3 regions of the Streptomyces sp. NPDC050658 genome follow, and region 3 is predicted to be linked to each of the others. Evidence: riboswitches for the same ligand, from Rfam matches in the RefSeq annotation. Region 3 holds a riboswitch; each other region holds the start of a gene.

Region 1 (6,213 bases), 170 kb from region 3:
CGCGAGTACGGCCGCGGTGAGCGCGCCCGCCGTGCCGAGCAGCGCGAGCTTGCCCTTGGTCGTCACTGCCGTCCTTGCTGCCATGTCTTGCCCCCTGAGAGCGGTCCGCGCCCCGTCCGGAGCGGCGGGTCATCGTACGGGGCCGGACCGTGGATTCCCATGATCGACATCACCGCGCGCGGCGGGCATGGAGCGGCCCCGCGCGGGGTAGCCGCACCGAACGTCCAGGACCCGCGCGCGGGCCGCGTCCATCGCATACTGGGACCCATGGAGACCGCCTCCGGGCAGAACGCGTCCCGCGAGTTCGTGCGGGCCGTCCCACGGCTCGACGGCATGGTCGTGTCCGCGGTCGGCTACCGCACCGCGGCCGAGCGGCCGGGCCTGCACCGAGGCGTACCGTCCCCGTATCTGACGCTGATCTTCTCCCTGGACGGCCCGGTCGTCGGCGGCGCCACCCCCGAGCAGGCGGGCGGCGCCGACGCCTGCCGCACGGACATCGTCCTCGGCGGACTGCACCAGAGCCCGGCGTACGTCGTCAGGCCCGAGCACGAGGCGGGCATCCAGCTCGCCGTCCATCCGCTCGCCGCCCGCGCCCTGTTCGGCGTCCCGGCGGCCGAACTCGGCGGCGACCTGATCACGTCCGGCGCGGAGGTGATGGGGCGGAGTGCCACCGAGGTCCGGGAGCGGCTGTGCGGGCAGGGCGGCTGGGAGGAGCGGTTCGCGGCGCTGTCCGGCTATCTGCGCCGGTGCGCGGCCTCCGACGACGGGGGATCCGTACGTCCCGAGGTCGCCGAGGCCTGGGCCTGGCTGGCCAGACACCGGGGCGCGGGCACGATCGGCGGTCTCTCCCGGCACGTCGCGCTCAGCGAGCGCCGACTGACCGCGCTGTTCCGCGCCGAGACGGGCGTGACCCCGAAGCAGGCGGCCCGCCTGATGCGCTTCCAGCGGGCCCGCACCGCGATCGTCCGCTCCGTCGCCGCGGGTGCCGCGCCCGATCTGGCGGGGGTCGCCGCCGACTGCGGCTACTACGACCACTCCCACCTCGTACGGGACTTCCGGCAGTACACCGGCACGAGCCCCACCGGCTGGGTGGCCGAAGAGTGCCGGAATATCCAAGCCGGGAGCCACGGCGGGGGCGAAGAGTAGGAGCCATGGACACCACTGAGAACGCCACTGAGAACACCACCGAGAACACCACTGAAGACCGGCAGCCCCGGTCCGCCTCCGCCGAGCGCTCTCCGGACGTCTGGCCGACGCTCCAGGCCCATGACGCACCCGCCCTGATCGACTTCCTCGTCGGCACCGTCGGCTTCCTGCGCACCGCCGTATACGAAGACGGCGACAAGGTGGCCCACGCCGAGCTCGACTGGCCCGAGGGCGGCGCGATCATGCTCGGTTCGTACGACGAGACGTCCCAGGACTGGTGCCTGAAGCCGGGCACCTTCGGGGCGTACGTCGTCACGGACCACGTCGACGACCTGTACCGGCGGCTCACCGACGCCGGAGTGAAGATCATCCGGGAGATCGAGGACCAGCCGTACGGCAGCCGGGAGTTCGCGATCGCCGATCCCGAGGGCAACAAGTGGTCCTTCGGGACCTACCGGGGTGCCCCGAGGCCCCAGAAGGCGCCCTGACCTCGCGTGGTAACTTGCGCAAGCCAGTCAACCCACACCAGGGCCAGGGAATCCGGTGCGAATCCGGAACTGACGCGCAGCGGTGAGGGGGAACGGGCGGGGCAACGGCCACTGGGCGTCCGCGGACGCCTGGGAAGGCGCCCCGTCCGGCCGATCCCCGAGTCCGAAGACCTGCTGGCACCTCCGTCCGCGCACCGGGCGGCGGAGGTGACGAAGCAGGCCAGGCTCCGCGTATGAGCCGTGAGACTCAAGGGATCGTGTGTCCTCCACAGCCCGTCAGGTACGTGTGTCCTCCACCGCCCGTCATGTGCGGATATCCGGCGTCCTGGCCGTTTGCCTCGCCCTCACCCTGACCGCCTGCGGCGGCGGCTCCTCCGCGACGTCGGACGGGAAGAAGGCCGCCGGCTATCCGCTGACGCTCACGTCCTGCGGCAAGAAGTCGGAGCTGAAGGCGCCGCCCCGGCGGGCCGTCTCCCTGGACCAGGGCTCCACGGAGATCCTGCTCTCCCTCGGCCTCGCGGACCGCATGGCCGGCACCGGCACCTGGACCGATCCGGTGCTCAAGGGTCTGGAGAAGGAGAACGCGAAGGTCGAGCGGCTCTCCGACCGTTATCCCTCCTTCGAGAAGGTCCTGGACAAGGAGCCGGACTTCGTGACCGCCTCCTTCCTCGCGACGGTCGGCAAGGGCGGCACCGCCGACCGCGCCAAGTTCGCCGAACTGGGCGTCCCCTCCTACGTCTCGCCCACCGACTGCGCGGGCAAGGACAACACCGGCGACGGCGACGGCAGCCGCGTCAAGGCGCTCACCATGGACACCGTCTACGGCGAAGTGCGCGACCTGGCGCGGGCGTTCGGGGTGGAGAAGCGCGGCGAGCGTCTGGTCGCCGACCTGAAGGCGCGGCTCGCCAAGGCCAAGAAGGGCATCGACGCCTCCGACGCGACGCTCCTCTACTGGTTCTCCGACTCCAAGGCCCCCTACATCGCGGGCTGCTGCGGCGCCCCCGGCATCATCACCCGCGAACTCGGCGCGAAGAACGTCTTCGACGACACCCGCGAGGAGTGGCCCCAGATCAACTGGGAGACCGTGGCCGACCGCGACCCCGACGTCCTGGTCATCGGCGACCTCACGCGCAAGGCGCAGAGCGCCGAGTCCGCGAAGAAGAAGATCGAGTTCCTGGAGTCCAACCCAGTCACCAAGAACCTGACCGCCGTGAAGAAGAAGCGGTACGTCCTGCTCAGCGGCCAGGCGATGAACCCCACGATCCGTACGGTGGACGGGGTGGAGCAAGTCGCGGACGCGCTGCGCGAGTTCGGGCTCGCGAAGTGAGGGCCGCCGCCGCGGGCGGCGGGGTGCTCGCCTGGGGAGCGGGTGTGGCGGCGCTCGTGCTCTCCGTGGCGGTCACCGTCACCATCGGCCCCGCCGACATCTCCGTACCGGACGTGTTCTCGGCCGTCATGGCGCACCTCGGCGGCGGAGAGACGGGTCTGACGCCGATCCGGGACGGCATCGTCTGGAACCTGCGGATGCCGCGCACGCTGCTCGCGGCGGTGTGCGGCGCGGGGCTCGCGGTGTGCGGGGCGGTCCTGCAGTCGCTGCTGCGCAATCCGCTGGCCGACCCGTTCGTGCTCGGCGTCTCCTCCGGGGCGTCCACGGGGGCGGTCGCGGTGGTCGTCCTGGGCGTCGGCGGGGGAGTCGTGTCGGTCTCCGCGGGGGCCTTCGCCGGGGCGCTGTGCTCGTTCGCCCTGGTGCTGCTGCTCAGCCACGCGCTGGGCGGGAGCGCCGACCGGGTCGTGCTCTCCGGGGTGGCGGCGATGCAGCTGTTCTCCGCGCTCACCTCGTTCGTGGTCCTCACGGCGTCCGACGCGGAGACGACGCGCGGGGTGCTGTTCTGGCTGCTCGGCTCGCTCAGCGGGGTGGGCTGGACCGACGTATGGATCGGCTCGGCGGTCCTCCTGGTGACGCTCGCCGTGTGCCTGACGCAGGCCCGCACCCTGGACGCGTTCGCGTTCGGCCAGGACGCGGCGGCCACCCTCGGCGTCCACGTGGCCCGCACCCGTCTCATCCTCCTCACCGCCACGGCCCTGCTCACGGCGGTCCTGGTCAGCAGCGCGGGCGCGATCGGCTTCGTGGGCCTGGCCCTGCCGCACGCGGCCCGCGCGGTGGTCGGACCGGGGCACGCCCGGCTGCTCCCGGTCACGGCGCTCGCGGGGGCGGTGCTCCTGGTCTGGGTGGACACACTGGCCCGTACGGTCCTGGACCCGCAGGAGGTGCCGGTGGGTGTCGTCACGTCCCTCATCGGGGTCCCGGCGTTCGTCCTCGTCCTCTACCGCACGCGGAAGGCGATGACATGAGGTCAGACGGCGAGGGCCTGCGGGCGGACCGGGTCAGTCTGCGGGCGGGCGGCCGGCTGATCGTCGACGGGGTGAGCATCGCTCCGCGGCCCGGCGCGACGGTGGGCCTGCTCGGCCCCAACGGCTCGGGCAAGTCCACCCTCCTGCGCCTGCTGTCCGGCGTCCTGTCCCCGGCGTCGGGCGTGGTCACCCTGGACGGCAGCCCGCTGCCGGAACTCGGCCGCAGGACCGTGGCGCGCAGACTGGCCGTGGTCGACCAACACGCCGACACACAGGTCGAACTGACGGTACGTGATGTCGTACGTCTGGGCCGTGTCCCGCACCGCAGGGCCTGGTCGGCGCCCGCCGCGCGGGACGACGAGGCGGTCTCCGATGCGCTGGCCCGCACCGGCCTCGCCGACCGCGCCGCCCAGTCCTGGCACACCCTCTCCGGCGGTGAACGCCAACGCGTCCAGATCGCCCGCGCCCTGGCCCAGGAACCCCGCGAACTCCTCCTGGACGAGCCCACCAACCACCTCGACATCCAGCACCAGCTGGACCTCCTCGCCCTGGTGACGGACCTGCCCGTGACCACGGTCGTCGCGCTGCACGACCTCAACCTGGCGGCGATGTTCTGCGACCACCTCCTCGTCCTGCACGAGGGCACCGCCCATGCGGCGGGCACCCCGGCGGAGGTGATCACCGAGGAGCTGATCGCGAAGGTGTACGGGGTACGGGCGGTGGTGACGCGGGAGCCGGACGGCGCGGGTCCGGACGCCCGGCCGTCGGTCCGCTTCCTGCGGGGCTGAGGTGGTCCGCTTTCCTGCGGGGCTGAGGGCATCGGGCATCGGGCATCGGGACCGGCCGTATCAGGAGCGAGGCGTCAGAAGTTGGAGATCACGCTCGTGATCACGTCATGGATCAGCTTCGGGTTCTTCGCGTCGTACGCCCGTCCGCCGGTCGCCGACGCGACCTCCTCCAGGACGGTCCTGCCACCGGCGTCCTTCTTGTCCGCCTTGTCTCCGTAGGCGATGGTGAACACCCGGATCTGCGGCTGCCCGCGATCACCGATCCGCTTCAGGAGGGCGGGCAGCGAGATGCTGTTGCCGTCCTCGTTGACGCCGTCCGTCAGCAGGACGACGGCGTTGATGGCCCCCGGGTCGTAGTCCTTCCGCAGCGTCCGCACCGCCGCGTCCAGGGTGTCGTACAGACCGGTCGCACCACCCGGTTCGAGCCCGGCGACGTTGTCGGCCAGCTTCTTCGAGCGGGTGCCGCCGGACAGCCGGCCGTCGAACGGGCCGACCGGCACCAGCTCCTTGTAGTCATGGCCGCCGCCCAGGACGTCGGAGTCCGAGAACTTCCAGAGGCCGACCCGGTCGCTCTTGTGGAACTCCCCGAACAGGGCGGGCTCGGCCCGTTTCAGGAGCTCCATCTTCGTGTCGCCGGTGCCGGGCACCTCGCTGTTCATCGACTCGGACGTGTCGATGACGGTGAGGACGTTGGCGCGCCTGCGCAGCGTCGGCCAGCTCTCCAGGATCCGGTCGAGCACGCCGCCTTCCGGCATGTGCATGGGGGTGATGGGGGCCTCGGGAAGGGCGCCGTTGGCCTCGGAGACCTTGTCGGTCCCCTTGAGCACCTTGCCCTCGTGGGTGCGGTAGCCGAACGGCTCGAAGTGCTTCTTGAACACCTCGGGCGTGCGCAGATAGCCGAGGAAGTCGGCGGAGACCGCCCGCTGCGCCGCGTTCATCCCGTTCAGCTCGATGTAGGGGTGCTCGGAGAACATGACGCCGTCCTTCGGATAGAAGGCGGCCAGCGGGGTGTGCGGCTTGCCGGTCTTCCCGCAGCCCTTGTCCGGGCTCGGGGCCCCGCACGGGTATCCGGCGTTGTACGCCACGACGGTGTTCTCCTCGAGCGTCACCGCCGAGATGTACGACATCGCCTTGTCCGGGCCCGCCTGGCTCGCCTCGCGGAGGTTGGCGAGGAACGTCAGCGTCGTGTCGCCGTAGTGCACCGCGGACTGCTCGATGCTCTTGACGAAGTCCTGGTTGGCGGGCTTGTCGACGTGTTCGAGGGCCAGTTCGCCGCTGGTGCCGGTCTTGGCGAAGAAGGCGGCGACCGTGGCGTTAAGACCGGACGTCGAGTACGCGGGATTCGTCTTCCCGAGCTTGAAGTCGCCCCACTCCGGCTGGTTGTGCTCCTTCCAGAACCCGTCGGCGTCCTTCGACCAGTCGGCGAGCTCCTTCCAGCT
Region 2 (6,213 bases), 650 kb from region 3:
CTCCCGCGTCGCCTGCCGCAGATCGTCCCTGCGCACCACGAGCCCGGCACCCGACCGGCCGCGCGCCCGCTGATGCGGGGCCGCGGCCTGCACGGTGGCGGCCAAGTGCAGCTTGGTGAGCGTCCCTTGGGGCCGACGGGCCCCCGTGGTCCTGCCGTGCTCGGTCCTGGCCCGCGAGCGCCGCCCGGCGGCACCCTCGCCGAGGCCGGGCACGCTCAGCATCTTCGTGCGGAACGGCTCGGCGGCCCGTACCGCCTGCTGCTCACCGGGCGCCGAGGCCTGCGCGGGGGCCTTCGGCTGCTCGGGGACCGACTCGCCGTCCTGCCCCGCGTCATGCCGGGACTCGGGGGAGCCGGGCGCGTCCGGACCGCTCTGCGGCGGAAGCCCGCCCCCGCCGGGCCCGTCGGGATCCGGATTGTCGTCGCTCCCGTCGCCCCCGTCACCACTGTCACCGCCGTCGTCGGCGGACTCCTCCAGGGTGTCGTCCAGCTTGTCCTCGTCGAGGCCCGGCGCGTCGAAGGGGTTGCGCCGCCGCCGGTGCGGAAGCGCGAGCAGCGCCGCCTGCCGCACGTCCTCGGCGAGCACGTCCTCGCGCCCGGCCCAGGCGGCGAGCGCCGTCGCCGTACGGGCCATCACGATGTCGGCCCGCATCCCGTCCACCTCGAACGCCGCGCAGGTGGCGGCGATCTGCCGCAACGCCCCGTCGCCGAGCCGGACTTGGGGGAGCAGCGCGCGGGCGGCGACGATCCGGGCGCGCAGCGCGGCCTCGTCGTCGGCCCAGCGCGCGGCGAATCCCTCGGCGTCGTCGTCGTACGCGAGGCGGCGCCGCACGACCTCCACGCGCTGGTCCGTCTCGCGCGACGCGGCCACCTCGACGGTGAGCCCGAACCGGTCGAGCAACTGCGGCCGCAGTTCGCCCTCTTCGGGGTTCATGGTGCCGACGAGCAGGAAGCGCGCGGCGTGCCGCACGGACACGCCCTCGCGCTCGACGTACGAGGCGCCCATGGCGGCGGCGTCCAGCAGCAGGTCCACCAAGTGGTCGTGCAGCAGGTTGACTTCGTCGACGTAGAGGATGCCGCGGTGCGCGTCGGCGAGCAGTCCCGGCTCGAACGCCTTCACGCCCTCGGCGAGCGCCCGCTCGATGTCCAGGGCCCCGACCAGGCGGTCCTCGGAGGCGCCGACGGGCAGTTCGACCATCCGCGCGTCGCGCACGGAGTCCCCGCCGGCCTCGTGCGGACCGTCGGGGCAGGCCGGATCGGCGGCGCCCGGATCGCAGGAGAAGCGGCAGCCCGCGACCACCGGCACCTGCGGGAGCAGCGCCGAAAGGGCCCGCACGGCAGTGGACTTGGCGGTGCCCTTCTCGCCTCGTACGAGAACACCGCCGACGGCGGGCGACACGGCGTTGAGCAGCAGCGCGAGCCGCAGATCGTCCTGGCCGACGAGCGCGGTGAACGGATAGGGGGTACTCACAAGGCCTCCAGGACGGTCATCGGGGTGCCCCCGGTGCGATGAAGGGGAGACCGGCCGGTGCGCCGGTCTCGATCAGGCCGAGCAGCGCGTCGGTGTCCGCGTGCTCTTCGATCAGGTCGCCGAGCAGATCGAGCTGCTCCTCGCGCAGGGTGCCGAAGCTGGTGTCGGGCGCGGGCACGAAGCGGCGCCCCGCGGCGCGGGCGACCTCGGCGAGGAAGCGGCGCCGGAACGCGTCGCTCTCCAGCGAGCCGTGCCAGTGCGTGCCCCACACCTCGCCGACCCGGCAGCCGTCCAAGAAGGCTTCCCCGCCCAGGACTTCGGCGACCCCGTGATGGATCTCGTACCCCTCGACGGGCTCACCGAGCGCCTCGCCGACGGGCCGCGCCAGGGTCTTCTCGCGGGCGAACCGCACCCGCACGGGCAGCAGTCCGAGCCCGTCCACGGCCCCGGCCCGCGACTCCACGTCGTCCTCGATGCGCTCGCCGAGCACCTGGAAGCCGCCGCAGATCCCGAGCACCGGCCGCCCCTCGGCCGCGCGCCGCGCGACGGCGTCCGCGAGCCCGCGCTCCCGCAGCCACTCCAGGGCGCGCACGGTCCCGCGCGTGCCCGGTACGACGACGAGGTCCGCGTCGACGAGTTCCTCGGCCCGGTCCACGAACCGCACGACGACACCCGGCTCGGCGGCGAGCGCGTCCACGTCCGTGAAGTTGGACATCAGCGGTACGGCACAGACGGCGACCCGCAGCACGTCCTCGCCGACCGGCGGCGCGACGACGGACTCCCGCACGGCGCCCCGCAGGGACACCCGGAGCCCGTCCTCCTCGTCGATGCCGAGCCCGTGCTGGAAGGGCAGCACACCGAACGTGCGCCGCCCGGTGAGCCCGTGCAGCATGTCGAGCCCCGGTTCGAGCAGCGAGACGTCGCCCCGGAACTTGTTGACGAGATACCCGGCGACCAGCTCCTGGTCCTCGGGGCTCAGCAGGGCGGTCGTACCGAAGAAGGACGCGAAGACGCCGCCCCGGTCGATGTCCCCGACGACGAGCACGGGAAAGCGGGCGGCCCGCGCGATCCCCATGTTCACGATGTCGGTACGCCGCAGATTGATCTCGGCGGGACTGCCCGCGCCTTCGCAGATCACGGCGTCATAGCTGCCCCGAAGTTCCTCCAGGCATCCCACGACGGTGTCGAGCAGCGCCGCCCGGCGCCCCCCGTGCAGCCTTTCCCCGGGGGACGACCCCCCAGACCCCCCGAAGAACCCGCGCGCGGTCATCTCGCCCACGGGCTTCCCCATGAGCACGACCTGACTGCTGCGGTCGCTGCCCGGCTTGAGCAGCACGGGATTCATCAGCGCGCTCGGCTCGACGCGGGCGGCCTGCGCCTGCATGGCCTGCGCCCGCCCGATCTCGGCGCCCTCGCGGGTGACGAAGGAGTTGAGCGACATGTTCTGCGCCTTGAAGGGCGCGACGGACACGCCTTTACGCGCCAGCCACCGACAGATCCCGGCGGTGACAACACTCTTCCCGGCATCGGAGGTGGTCCCGGCAACAAGCAGCCCACCACTCATGAGGTTCTCCTAGATCTAAGCTGCTTCGGCTGTGGGCAGGCGTTCCGCAGGGCGAGTGGGGCCTCCCCTGGTCGAGCGGAGCCGAGAGCTTGGGGAAGGGTGGGCACAGCCCCAGTCGCCGGGTTCCGGCTCAGCCGTGCGGCAATGGCAACTCCAAGCGCCAGCACCCCAACCCGCCGGGACAGCTTTACCGCACGCTCGATGTCGGCCACGGCCACAGGGCGCCCACCCCCGTTCAGAACAGGGCGGTGCTCCACTCGACCCCCGTACGAGAGAGTTCCGCCGAGCCGTACGCCCAACGCCCCCGCGAAGGCCGCTTCCACGGGCCCCGCGTTGGGACTCGGATGCCGACCGGCGTCATCCCGCCAAGCCCGCAGCGCGCCCCGCGGCGAATCCCCGGCGGCTGCCGCGAGGGCGGCGGTGAGCCGGGCCCCGGGCCACCCCAGAACATCGTCGAGCCGAGCGGAAGCCCACCCGTACCGCCGGTACTTCGCGGACTTGTGCCCCACCATCGCGTCCAGCGTGTTCACGGCCCGGAACCCGACAAGCCCCGGAACCCCCGCCAACGCCCCCCACACCAGCGCCCCGACCACGGCGTCAGAGGTGTTCTCGGCGACGGACTCGACCACGGCCCGCGCGATCCCGTCGGCGTCGAGCGCCTGCGGATCCCGCCCGCACAGATGCGGCAGCCGCTCCCGGGCCAGCTCGACGTCCCCCGCGGCGAGCGCCCCGCCGATCGCCCGCGCCTCACGGCCGAGGGAGGTGCCGCCGACCACGGTCCAGGTCGCGGCGGCGGTCAGCGCGACGGATCCGGCACGGGAACGGCGTACAAGACAAGAGGCGAGCGCGGCGGCGCCCGCGGCACCCCCGGCACACACGGCGGTGTGCAGCGCGCCCCACCCGCGGTGGTCACGCCACAGCACCCGCTCGACGGCACCCGCGGCACGGCCGAACGCGGCGACCGGATGCCCGCGGCGAGGATCGCCGAGGAGAAGGTCTCCGAGAAGTCCGGCGGCGGCGCCGTACGCGAAGTCGCGATCGGCACTCATGGCGTCAGCCGGTCGTGCTGCCGGGGAAGGACCCCGACGTCAGAGACGGAACCGGCAACGGGCGGCCGCGCATGGCGATATGTCCTCACTCAGGGTGTCCGCGCCCTGGTTCGACGTGACGCGGCGGCGAGAGTTCCTGGCTCCCGGGGAGTCCGCTCCCCGGTGACAGTGGCGGGACCGCACCGGATTCACACCGGTTTCCTCTGCTGCCGCCGTAATGGCTCCGGCAGTCCACCACGCCGCGCAACGCCCGTCAACTTGCCGTTGACCTGGGACGGGAGAGTGTGCGGAGACCCACATGGGGCCGGAATCTCCCTAGGCCCGGAAATTGAACTTTCCTAGACTGGAACACGACATCCGGAGAGCGCTCCGAGCGTGCTTGGGTCCGGGTCGTGACGTTCTGTGGTGATTGTCGGCGGTCCGCTGGGCCGGCCGAGGCCACGGCACTATGGTGCGGCGACGTGCTCTCCGGTAGGGGGAGGTCGGCGTGTGCAACGAGAACGGGGCCGGACGGTCGTGGCGCAGGAGCAGCCACAGCGGGCACGACGGAGACTGCGTCGAAGTCGCCTTCGTACGAGAGGCGGTGATTGTCCGTGATTCGCAGAACCCGTCGGGACCACGCGTCGTCTTCTCTGCTGAGCGCTGGCGAGCGTTCCTGAACGCAGTGATCGGCACAGGGGGACAGTGAGGGGGGAAGGATGACTGAGCATCATCTCGCCGAAGTACGCCACCTGGTGAGCGGGGGACACGGGGGGAAGCGGAAGGCTTCGGCGGTCGTCCTGGCCGTGGTGGTCTGCGCGCTGCTCGGTGCGACGGCGGCCCTGGTGGGCGCGCTGGTCGCGCTGCTCGTCGAGGGCACGGCCGCGCGCCTGGCCACCTGGGGTGTCGCGGCCTCCGTGACCGCGGTGTCAGCGGGGCTCTGGTGGGGTTCCGCCGAGCTCAGGAACGATCGTCGGCAGGCGGATCGGGTCGCTGCGCGGGCACCACGGCCCGGCGGTCGTCGCTGAGCGTCGGCGGGTTCGTCCCGGTCTCGGTGATCAGCCTGGCCAGCTGACGGCTCAGCGCCACCACGGGGGTCATGACCCCGCCGATCACCGAGAAGACCAGCCAGAACGCCGTCAGGTCGAGGGCGCTGAGCAGGGCGAGCATTCCGGCGAGCGCGAGCAGCAGGACGAGTATGCAGCCGGTGCAGTTGCGGATCTTGGTGCGGAAGAGCCGGGCCTGGTCGTCGGTGCGGTTGTGGTCCAGCATGTCCATCACCACGGCACCCAGCGGGTCGCCCATCCCTTCGAGCACGAGCCGGTTGTAGGAGGGGTCCTCGGCCGGTGCCCGCCGGGGAGCGGTGGCCCCGGCGGAGGGGTCCGTGGCAGGCGCACCCGCACCGTGCGCCCCGTCGTCCCCGCTGTTCCGCCACGGCGTCTGCCGGATGGCCGCGAAGACCCCCCGCCACCACTCTCGCAACGCGGCTGGCATATGCGGCCTCCTCGCTCCCGCCGGGCTCCTCGGGCCCGGCAGATCAGCTGCTGTCGATGCCGTCCCTGATCTCGTTGATCAGGTCGATCGCCTTGTCCCCGCCGTACGCGATCTCGCGGAGGGACTCGAAGCACTCCTGGTGACGCACGATCAGCTCGTGGTCGTCGCGGATCGACTGGTTCCCCTGGGCCTCCAGGTACAGCAGATCCTCGTCGTCCAGGAAGCCGAGCAGGATGAAGCTGCTCAGGGTGGAGTAGTGGGCGCCCGCCGTGAACGGCAGCACCTGGAGGGAGACCTTCGGACGGTCCGCCAGGGAGACCAGGTGCTGCAACTGGGCACGCTGCACACGCGGCCCGCCGACCTGCCGGTGCAGGGCCGCCTCGTCGACGACGAAGAACGTGTACGGCGGCTCCGCGCCCTCCAGGGCGCGATCCTGGCGGGCCGTCCGCAGATCTACGATCCGCCGGGCCTTCTGCTCGTTGACGCGCGGGGCGAGGAGCGCCATCGCGTATTCGTCCGTCTGCAGCAGGCCGGGAACGATGATCGGGTTGTACGTGCGAAAGGACGCGGCGGCGCTCTCGTACCCCAGGTACTGGCTGAACTGCGGGCCGATCACGTCGTTGTACTGGGCCCACCAGCTGGCTCCCTTGGACCCGC
Region 3 (6,213 bases):
CGCACCCCCGCCGGCACGGGCACGGTCCGCCCGAAACCGCGTGCGTCCATCGCGGCGGCCAGCGCGACCGAGCGCTCCAAGGCGCCCTCCAGGACCGGGAGCCCCACCTGGAGCAGCCCCCTGATCCCGTTGTCCGGCCGTCCGCGCAGCCGCCGCGCGGCCCGCAGCCGCTGCACGTCGGTGATCAGGTTCGGCGCGAACGTCATCGCCACGACGACGGCGACCCCCACCTCGTACAGCGCCCCCGGCAGTGACTTGAGCAGCCGGGACGGGCTGGCGAGCGCGTTCGCGGCGCCGACACAGACAAGGAGTCCCGCGAGCCGGATGCCGTCGTAGAGCGCGAAGAGCAGCCCCTCGGCCGTCACCCGGCCGCCGATCCGCACCCCCTTCGCCCAGTCGGGCAGCGGCACCTCGGGGAGCGTGACGACGACATGCGTACCGGGGATCGGCGAGCCGAGGACGATCGCGAAGACCAGCCGGATGCCGATCACGACCAGACCCAGCTTCACGAACGCGCCGTACGACCTCGCCCACGGGGCGGACGTCCGCCGCGCCGCCACGACATATCCCGCGACGCCGATCAGCAGCCCGATGAGCAGCGGGTTCGTCGTCCGGGACGCCGCCGTGCCGAGGCCGAGCGCCCAGACCCACCAGGCGCCCGGATGCAGCGCGTTGCTCCGGTGCGCGGCGGGGGCGAGACGTCTCTTCAGCACGCCGGGGGAGGCACTCGCGGGACCGGTCATCGTGCGGTTCAGCCGCGGCGGCGGCGGGCCTGCCAGACGGCGGCGGCACCGAGCAGGGCGATGGCCGCGACACCCGCGATCAGACCGACGGAAGGACCGCCGGAGCCGTCTGTCGCGTCGGACGCCCCGGACTCGGCGGCGGTGGGCTTCTTCTCGGCCCCGCCGTCCGCCCCGCCGTCGCCCGCGACCTGCTCGCCGCAGCCCGACTTCGGGTAGCCGGCGATGGCGCACAGCAGCGCGTTGCTGTCGTAGCGCAGCGGCTTGGCCACGGCGGCGAGGGCGTCCGCGCTGGTCGCGTCGTCCGCGACGCGCGCGCACGCGGTCCGCGGCTTCGGCGGGGTCTCGCCGCCGGGCGCGTCACCCGGCGTACCGAAGTCGATGACGAGCGCGACGCGCTTGTGACCGTCCTCGGCCGGGGTCTTGGCGCAGATCGTGTCGAAGTCGGCGGCGCCGCGCGGCTTCGCGGCGTCCTTCGAGTCCTCGGACACGGAGAACCGGAAGCCCTGCACGGCCCCGTCCTCGGGCCGCGCGGTGCTCGGACCCTGGCTCGCGTACGTCCACGTCGAGCCGTCCCGGTCCCAGAAGGACCAGTAGCGGTAGCCGGCGGCCTGTGCGGGCGCGGCGGCGACGACCGTGAACAGGGGGGCGAGGAGCGCGGCGAGCACCGCCCCGACGACGAGCCGTACGGGGCGGTGCGGACGGGGACGGGTCACAGCTGCTGCTTCTTGTTGCGGCCGCTGAAGAGGAAGCCGATGCCCGCGCCGAAGACCAGGCCGACGCCGACGATCCACCACACGCTGACGCCGCCGTTGTCGTCGTCCTTCTTCTTGTCGCCCGGCTCCTCGGTGGCCTGCGGGGCGGGACCCTGCGCGTTGAGCTGCTTGACCAGGTCCGCGCCGCCGAAGTCGCGCGCGTCGAGGCCCGAGGCGTGGGCGGCGAAGATCAGCTGGGCGTAGGCGGCCGGGCCGGACGTCTTCGCCCAGTCCGCGGAGTTCTCCGCCAGCCACTGCGCCGACTTCTTCGCCTGCTCCGGCTGACCGGCCGCGGCGAGCGCGAGCACGGAGTCCGCGGTGTTGCCGTAGTCGGGCTGGGCCTTGGCGCCGGGCATCGCCGACATCAGGTGGTCGTCGGTCTTGGCGAGGGTCTTGAGGAGGTAGCCGGTGCCGTTCGACGCGGCCTGCTCGGCGGTCTTCGCCTCCGTGCACTTCGGGGACGCGGGCTTCGTCGCCTTGGACGGGGCCACGACCAGGCCCCGGCCGTAGCCGCCGAGCACACCGGCCGCCGTCGCGTCCGCGTTCGGCGCGAGCTTGCCGGTCTTCATGTCGGCGAGGCCGAAGGCGCCGCCGTCCTTGCCGCAGTCCATGGCGAGCTTCGGCAGCGCGTCGTACGGGGACTTGCCGTCCTGCGACTTCACCGACTGAGGCTTCTCGCCCGCGCCGGTGAGCGCGCCGATCACGATGCCGGTCGAGTTGGCGTCGGAGTCCATGCCGGGGCTGTAGCCCCAGCCGCCGTCCTTGTTCTGCACGGACTTCAGCCAGCCGACGCTCTTCTTGACGGCCTTGTCCTGACCGCCGAGCGCGGTGAGCGCCTGCACGGCGGCGGCGGTCGCGTTGGTGTCGACCATCGTCTTGGAGTCGCAGGGCTCGCCCGCGTCCGCGCGGTACGCGGCGAAGCCGCCGCTCGCGCACTGCTGGCCGGTGAGCCAGTCGACGGACTTGTCGGCGGGCTTCACCCCGGCCGAGTCCTGGGCGAGCAGGGCGTACGACTGCCGGAACACCCCGTCGAACTTGGGGTCCTTGTCGCCGTACAGACCGGAGGGCAGCTTGGCGGAGGGCGACGGCTTCGCGGTGTCCGCGAAGGCGGCCGGGGCGGCGGCCGAACCGAACACGGCGACGGCGGCCAGGACCGCTGCGCTGCGGCGAACGTTCATGATGCGGCGGGTGCCTCTCCCTGCGGGGAGCGGGGCAGCACGGGCGCGCGACGGGCACGGCTCCGGGCGGCTCCGGCTCCGTATACCTCGACGGTGCCGTTCATCGGGGGGTCCGATGAGGCGAGCCGGTCATGTTCCGTACCGGGCATTCCGGCTGTTCACCGCTTTGGGGCGGTGTTACACGGCTGCGGGTCAGCGCCGGATTCGCACCGGCTTCCCCCTGTACGGGCATGATGACGACGGGCTCACTCTACCGGCCCGTAGCGCGAGTGACCCTGGGCGCCCGGGGCCCGCGCCACACCGCGGCGGCCTCACACCGCCACGTACCGCACCGGATCGTTCCCCACGGCCTCCGCGCGCCCCAGCTTCACCAGGCGCCGCACATGCGCCTCCACCTCCGACACGGCGATGCTGCGCGAGCCGTAGCGAATCTCGGCCCAGGGGCGGTTCCACTCCATGCGCTCGGCGAGCTGCCAGGGGGTGAGGGGGTCGGCGAGCAGGGCGAGCAGGTCGTTCAGCCGCTCCTCGTGGTGGGCCAGGATCTCCCGGACGCGGGCCGGTGCGTCGGTGAACGTGTGCTGGTGGGCAGGCAGCACTTCGGCGGGACCCAGGCGGCCGACCCGCTCCAAGGAGTCGAGGTAGTCGCCCAGCGGGTCCGTCACCGTGTCGTCGTCCGGGTCCTCGTACAGGCCGATGTGCGGGGTGATCCCGGGGAGCAGATGGTCGCCGGAGAAGAGGCGGCCGTTGCCCGCGAGCCCCGCCGGGTGCTCCTCCTCCAGGTGCAGGCAGACGTGGCCGGGGGTGTGGCCCGGCGTCCAGATCGCGCGGAGCCTGCGGCCCGGCAGTTCGAGCAGCTCGCCCGGAGTGATGTCCCGGTCGGGGAGCGCGGGCTGCAGGCCGGGCAGCCTCGGTGCGCGGCCCGCGTCGCGCGCGGCGAGCAGCGGGGCGACGTGCTCGGCGGGGGCGCCCGCGGCCGTCAGCTTCCGCGCCATGTAGTCGAACCAGCGCTCCGAGGGGTTGGAGCGGGTGCGCCGCACCACCGCCGCGTCGGCCTCGTGCATCGCGATCCAGGCCCCCGAGGCCTCGCGGACCTTGGCGGACAGGCCGTGGTGGTCGGGGTGGTGGTGGGTGATGACGACGCCGTGCACCGCCTCCACGGACGTACCGCACGCGGCGAGACCGGCGGCCAGGGTGTCCCAGGACGTCGGGTCGTCCCAGCCCGTGTCGATCAGGACGGGCCCGCCGTCGGTGTCCAGGAGATGGACCAGGGTGAAGCCGAGGGGGTTGTCGGGGATGGGGACCTTGACGCTCCATACGCCACCGCCGTGCTCGGTCACCTGCGGATCGGTCACCTGCGTCATCGGGCGCCTCATCTCTCCATGGCTCTCTGCGGCGGCTCTGTGTCGCCGTAACTAGAACTAGTTCCAATGATCGCCCAAGTCGACTGTTTCGTCAGGGAGCTTGGCGGCGGCAGACGGAAGTGAGGCGACGGTCACATTCGGCGGACCCGATGTCACACCCGGACCGCCCCGCGGAGTCCTAGGACACAGAGCCCCGCGAGAGAAGACATGAACAGGGCTCCGCAGAGAAGACAAGAGGAGACCCACATGTCCGGCACTTCCGAGGCGGACGACGCGACCCGCGCCTTCGTCGACCACCGCGAGCTGCTGTTCTCCCTCGTCTACAACATGCTCGGCACCGTCGCCGACACCGAGGACGTCCTCCAGGAGACCTGGCTCGCCTGGGCGCCCCGGCACGCGGCCCGTGACGCCCGGCCGATCGAGAGCCCGCGCGCCTATCTCGTACGCATCGCGATGAACAAGGCCCTCGACCGGCAGGCGGCCATCAGCCGGCGCCGCGAGACCTATATCGGCCCCTGGCTCCCCGAGCCGCTGCTCACCGGCGCCGTCGACCCCGGCCATGTGCCGGACGCCGCCGAGGCGGTCGAGCGCGCCGAGTCCGTCTCGATGGCCCTCCTCGTGGTCCTGGAGACCCTCTCGCCGCTGGAGCGCGCGGTGTTCGTGCTGCACGAGGTCTTCGGGTACGCGCACACCGAGACCGCCGGGATCATCGGCCGCACCCCGGCCGCCGTGCGGCAGCTCGCCCACCGGGCCCGCGAACACGTGCGGGCCCGGCGCCCCGAGGGGCACGCCGACGCGCGCCGCCGCGCCGAGGTCACCCGGCGGTTCGCGGAGGCGGTCGCCGAAGGGGACGCGCAGACCCTGCTGCGGCTGCTCGCGCCGGACGTCGTGCTCTGGGTCGACGGCGGGGGCAAGGCGCCGGCCGCAGGACCGCGCCCGGTGCACGGCAGCGGCAAGGTGACCGAGCTGCTCCTGAAGCGGGCCGCGCACCGGACGGCGGGGGCCGACATCCGGTACTGCCACATCAACGGCGACCCCTCGGTGGTCCTCTTCGACGGGGGCGCCCCGTTCGCCGTGCTCGTCCTCGACCTGGCACCGGACGGCGAGCAGGTGTGCGGCCTCTACAACGTCACCAACCCCGACAAGCTCGCCCACCTCACCTGAACGTCCCCGCACCGCACCGGAGCCATTCATGTTCGTCGCCTACGTCACCGTCACCCTGCTGACCGCTGCCGCCAACTTCTGGGCCGCCTGCGTCGACTACGTCCGCTCGCCCCAGGTCCTCGCGAACATGGACGCGGTCAGCGTCCCGCGCTCCTGGCTCTTCCCGCTCGGCCATCTCAAACTCGCCGGTGGTGTCGGCCTGTTGACGGGCTTCGCCGTGCCGTGGATCGGCGTGGCCGCCGGGGTCGGGCTCGTCCTCTACTTCACCGGCGCCGTCCTCTGCCATCTGCGGGCGCGGGTGTACACGCTCCAATTCCCCCTCGCCTTCTGGTCGCTGGCCCTCGCGTCCCTGCTCGTCGGAGTCGCCCACCGGGGGATCTGACGCCGCCGTGACATCCCCGTGGACTCCTCGAAGTAGAACTGGTATCAGTTCTGCGAAGCCATTCTGAGGAAGTGTCAGAAAGCGTGCCCGTACCGCGGAACCCCGCAGGAGGCAGTCAGCCATGACCGAGCTCGTGGAACACGGACAGCTGTTCATCGGCGGGGAGCTGGTGGACCCCCTCGGCAAGGACGTCATCGAGGTGGTCTCACCGCACACGGGCCAGGTCTTCGCCCGGGTGCCGCACGCCGCGCCCGCCGACGTCGACCGGGCCGTCGCCACCGCGCGCAAGGCGTTCGATGAGGGCCCCTGGCCCCGGATGACCCTCGACGAGCGGATCGAGGTGATCACGAAGATCAAGGACGCGATCGCCGTACGCCACGAGGAGATCGCCCGCGTGATCTCCTCCGAGAACGGCACCCCCTACACCTCCAGCGTGATGGTGCAGGCCCTCGCCGCGATGATGGTCTGGGACTCGGCGCTCACCGTCGCCCGGAACTTCACCTACGAGGAGGCGCGCGACGGGGCGCTCGGCAAGATCCTCGTACGGCGTGAGCCGGTGGGTGTCGTCGCGGCCGTGGTCCCCTGGAACGTCCCGCAGTTCACCGCCGCCGCCAAGCTCGCCCCCGCGCTCCT

The links. A riboswitch is a leader RNA that binds a small molecule or an ion and turns the genes downstream of it on or off. The one in region 3 is predicted to bind cobalamin.
Region 1: linked by a shared signal. The riboswitch ahead of ACIBKX_RS02580 (ABC transporter substrate-binding protein) and the one ahead of ACIBKX_RS03355 (prenyltransferase/squalene oxidase repeat-containing protein) in region 3 are both predicted to bind cobalamin.
Region 2: linked by a shared signal. The riboswitch ahead of ACIBKX_RS00375 (cobalamin biosynthesis protein) and the one ahead of ACIBKX_RS03355 (prenyltransferase/squalene oxidase repeat-containing protein) in region 3 are both predicted to bind cobalamin.

The regions. Positions count from the first base shown of each region.
Region 1 is NZ_JBITGM010000001.1:546,080-552,292, reverse strand. Features, by position in the region: gene ACIBKX_RS02595 (haloacid dehalogenase-like hydrolase) at 1-84, opposite strand, end outside; gene ACIBKX_RS02590 (helix-turn-helix domain-containing protein) at 160-1,146, shown strand; gene ACIBKX_RS02585 (VOC family protein) at 1,152-1,634, shown strand; cobalamin riboswitch at 1,642-1,828, shown strand; gene ACIBKX_RS02580 (ABC transporter substrate-binding protein) at 1,921-2,961, shown strand; gene ACIBKX_RS02575 (iron chelate uptake ABC transporter family permease subunit) at 2,958-3,986, shown strand; gene ACIBKX_RS02570 (ABC transporter ATP-binding protein) at 3,983-4,774, shown strand; gene ACIBKX_RS02565 (substrate-binding domain-containing protein) at 4,849-6,213, opposite strand, start outside.
Region 2 is NZ_JBITGM010000001.1:66,520-72,732, reverse strand. Features, by position in the region: gene ACIBKX_RS00385 (putative cobaltochelatase) at 1-1,470, opposite strand, end outside; gene ACIBKX_RS00380 (cobyric acid synthase) at 1,487-3,034, opposite strand; gene ACIBKX_RS00375 (cobalamin biosynthesis protein) at 3,031-4,083, opposite strand; cobalamin riboswitch at 4,191-4,326, opposite strand; gene ACIBKX_RS00370 (DUF397 domain-containing protein) at 4,571-4,771, shown strand; gene ACIBKX_RS00365 (hypothetical protein) at 4,782-5,090, shown strand; gene ACIBKX_RS00360 (hypothetical protein) at 5,023-5,556, opposite strand; gene ACIBKX_RS00355 (helix-turn-helix transcriptional regulator) at 5,600-6,213, opposite strand, start outside.
Region 3 is NZ_JBITGM010000001.1:720,448-726,660, reverse strand. Features, by position in the region: gene ACIBKX_RS03365 (energy-coupling factor transporter transmembrane component T) at 1-743, opposite strand, end outside; gene ACIBKX_RS03360 (SCO2322 family protein) at 752-1,456, opposite strand; gene ACIBKX_RS03355 (prenyltransferase/squalene oxidase repeat-containing protein) at 1,453-2,673, opposite strand; cobalamin riboswitch at 2,796-2,921, opposite strand; gene ACIBKX_RS03350 (MBL fold metallo-hydrolase) at 2,985-4,034, opposite strand; gene sigJ (RNA polymerase sigma factor SigJ) at 4,281-5,198, shown strand; gene ACIBKX_RS03340 (DoxX family protein) at 5,227-5,580, shown strand; gene ACIBKX_RS03335 (aldehyde dehydrogenase) at 5,702-6,213, shown strand, end outside.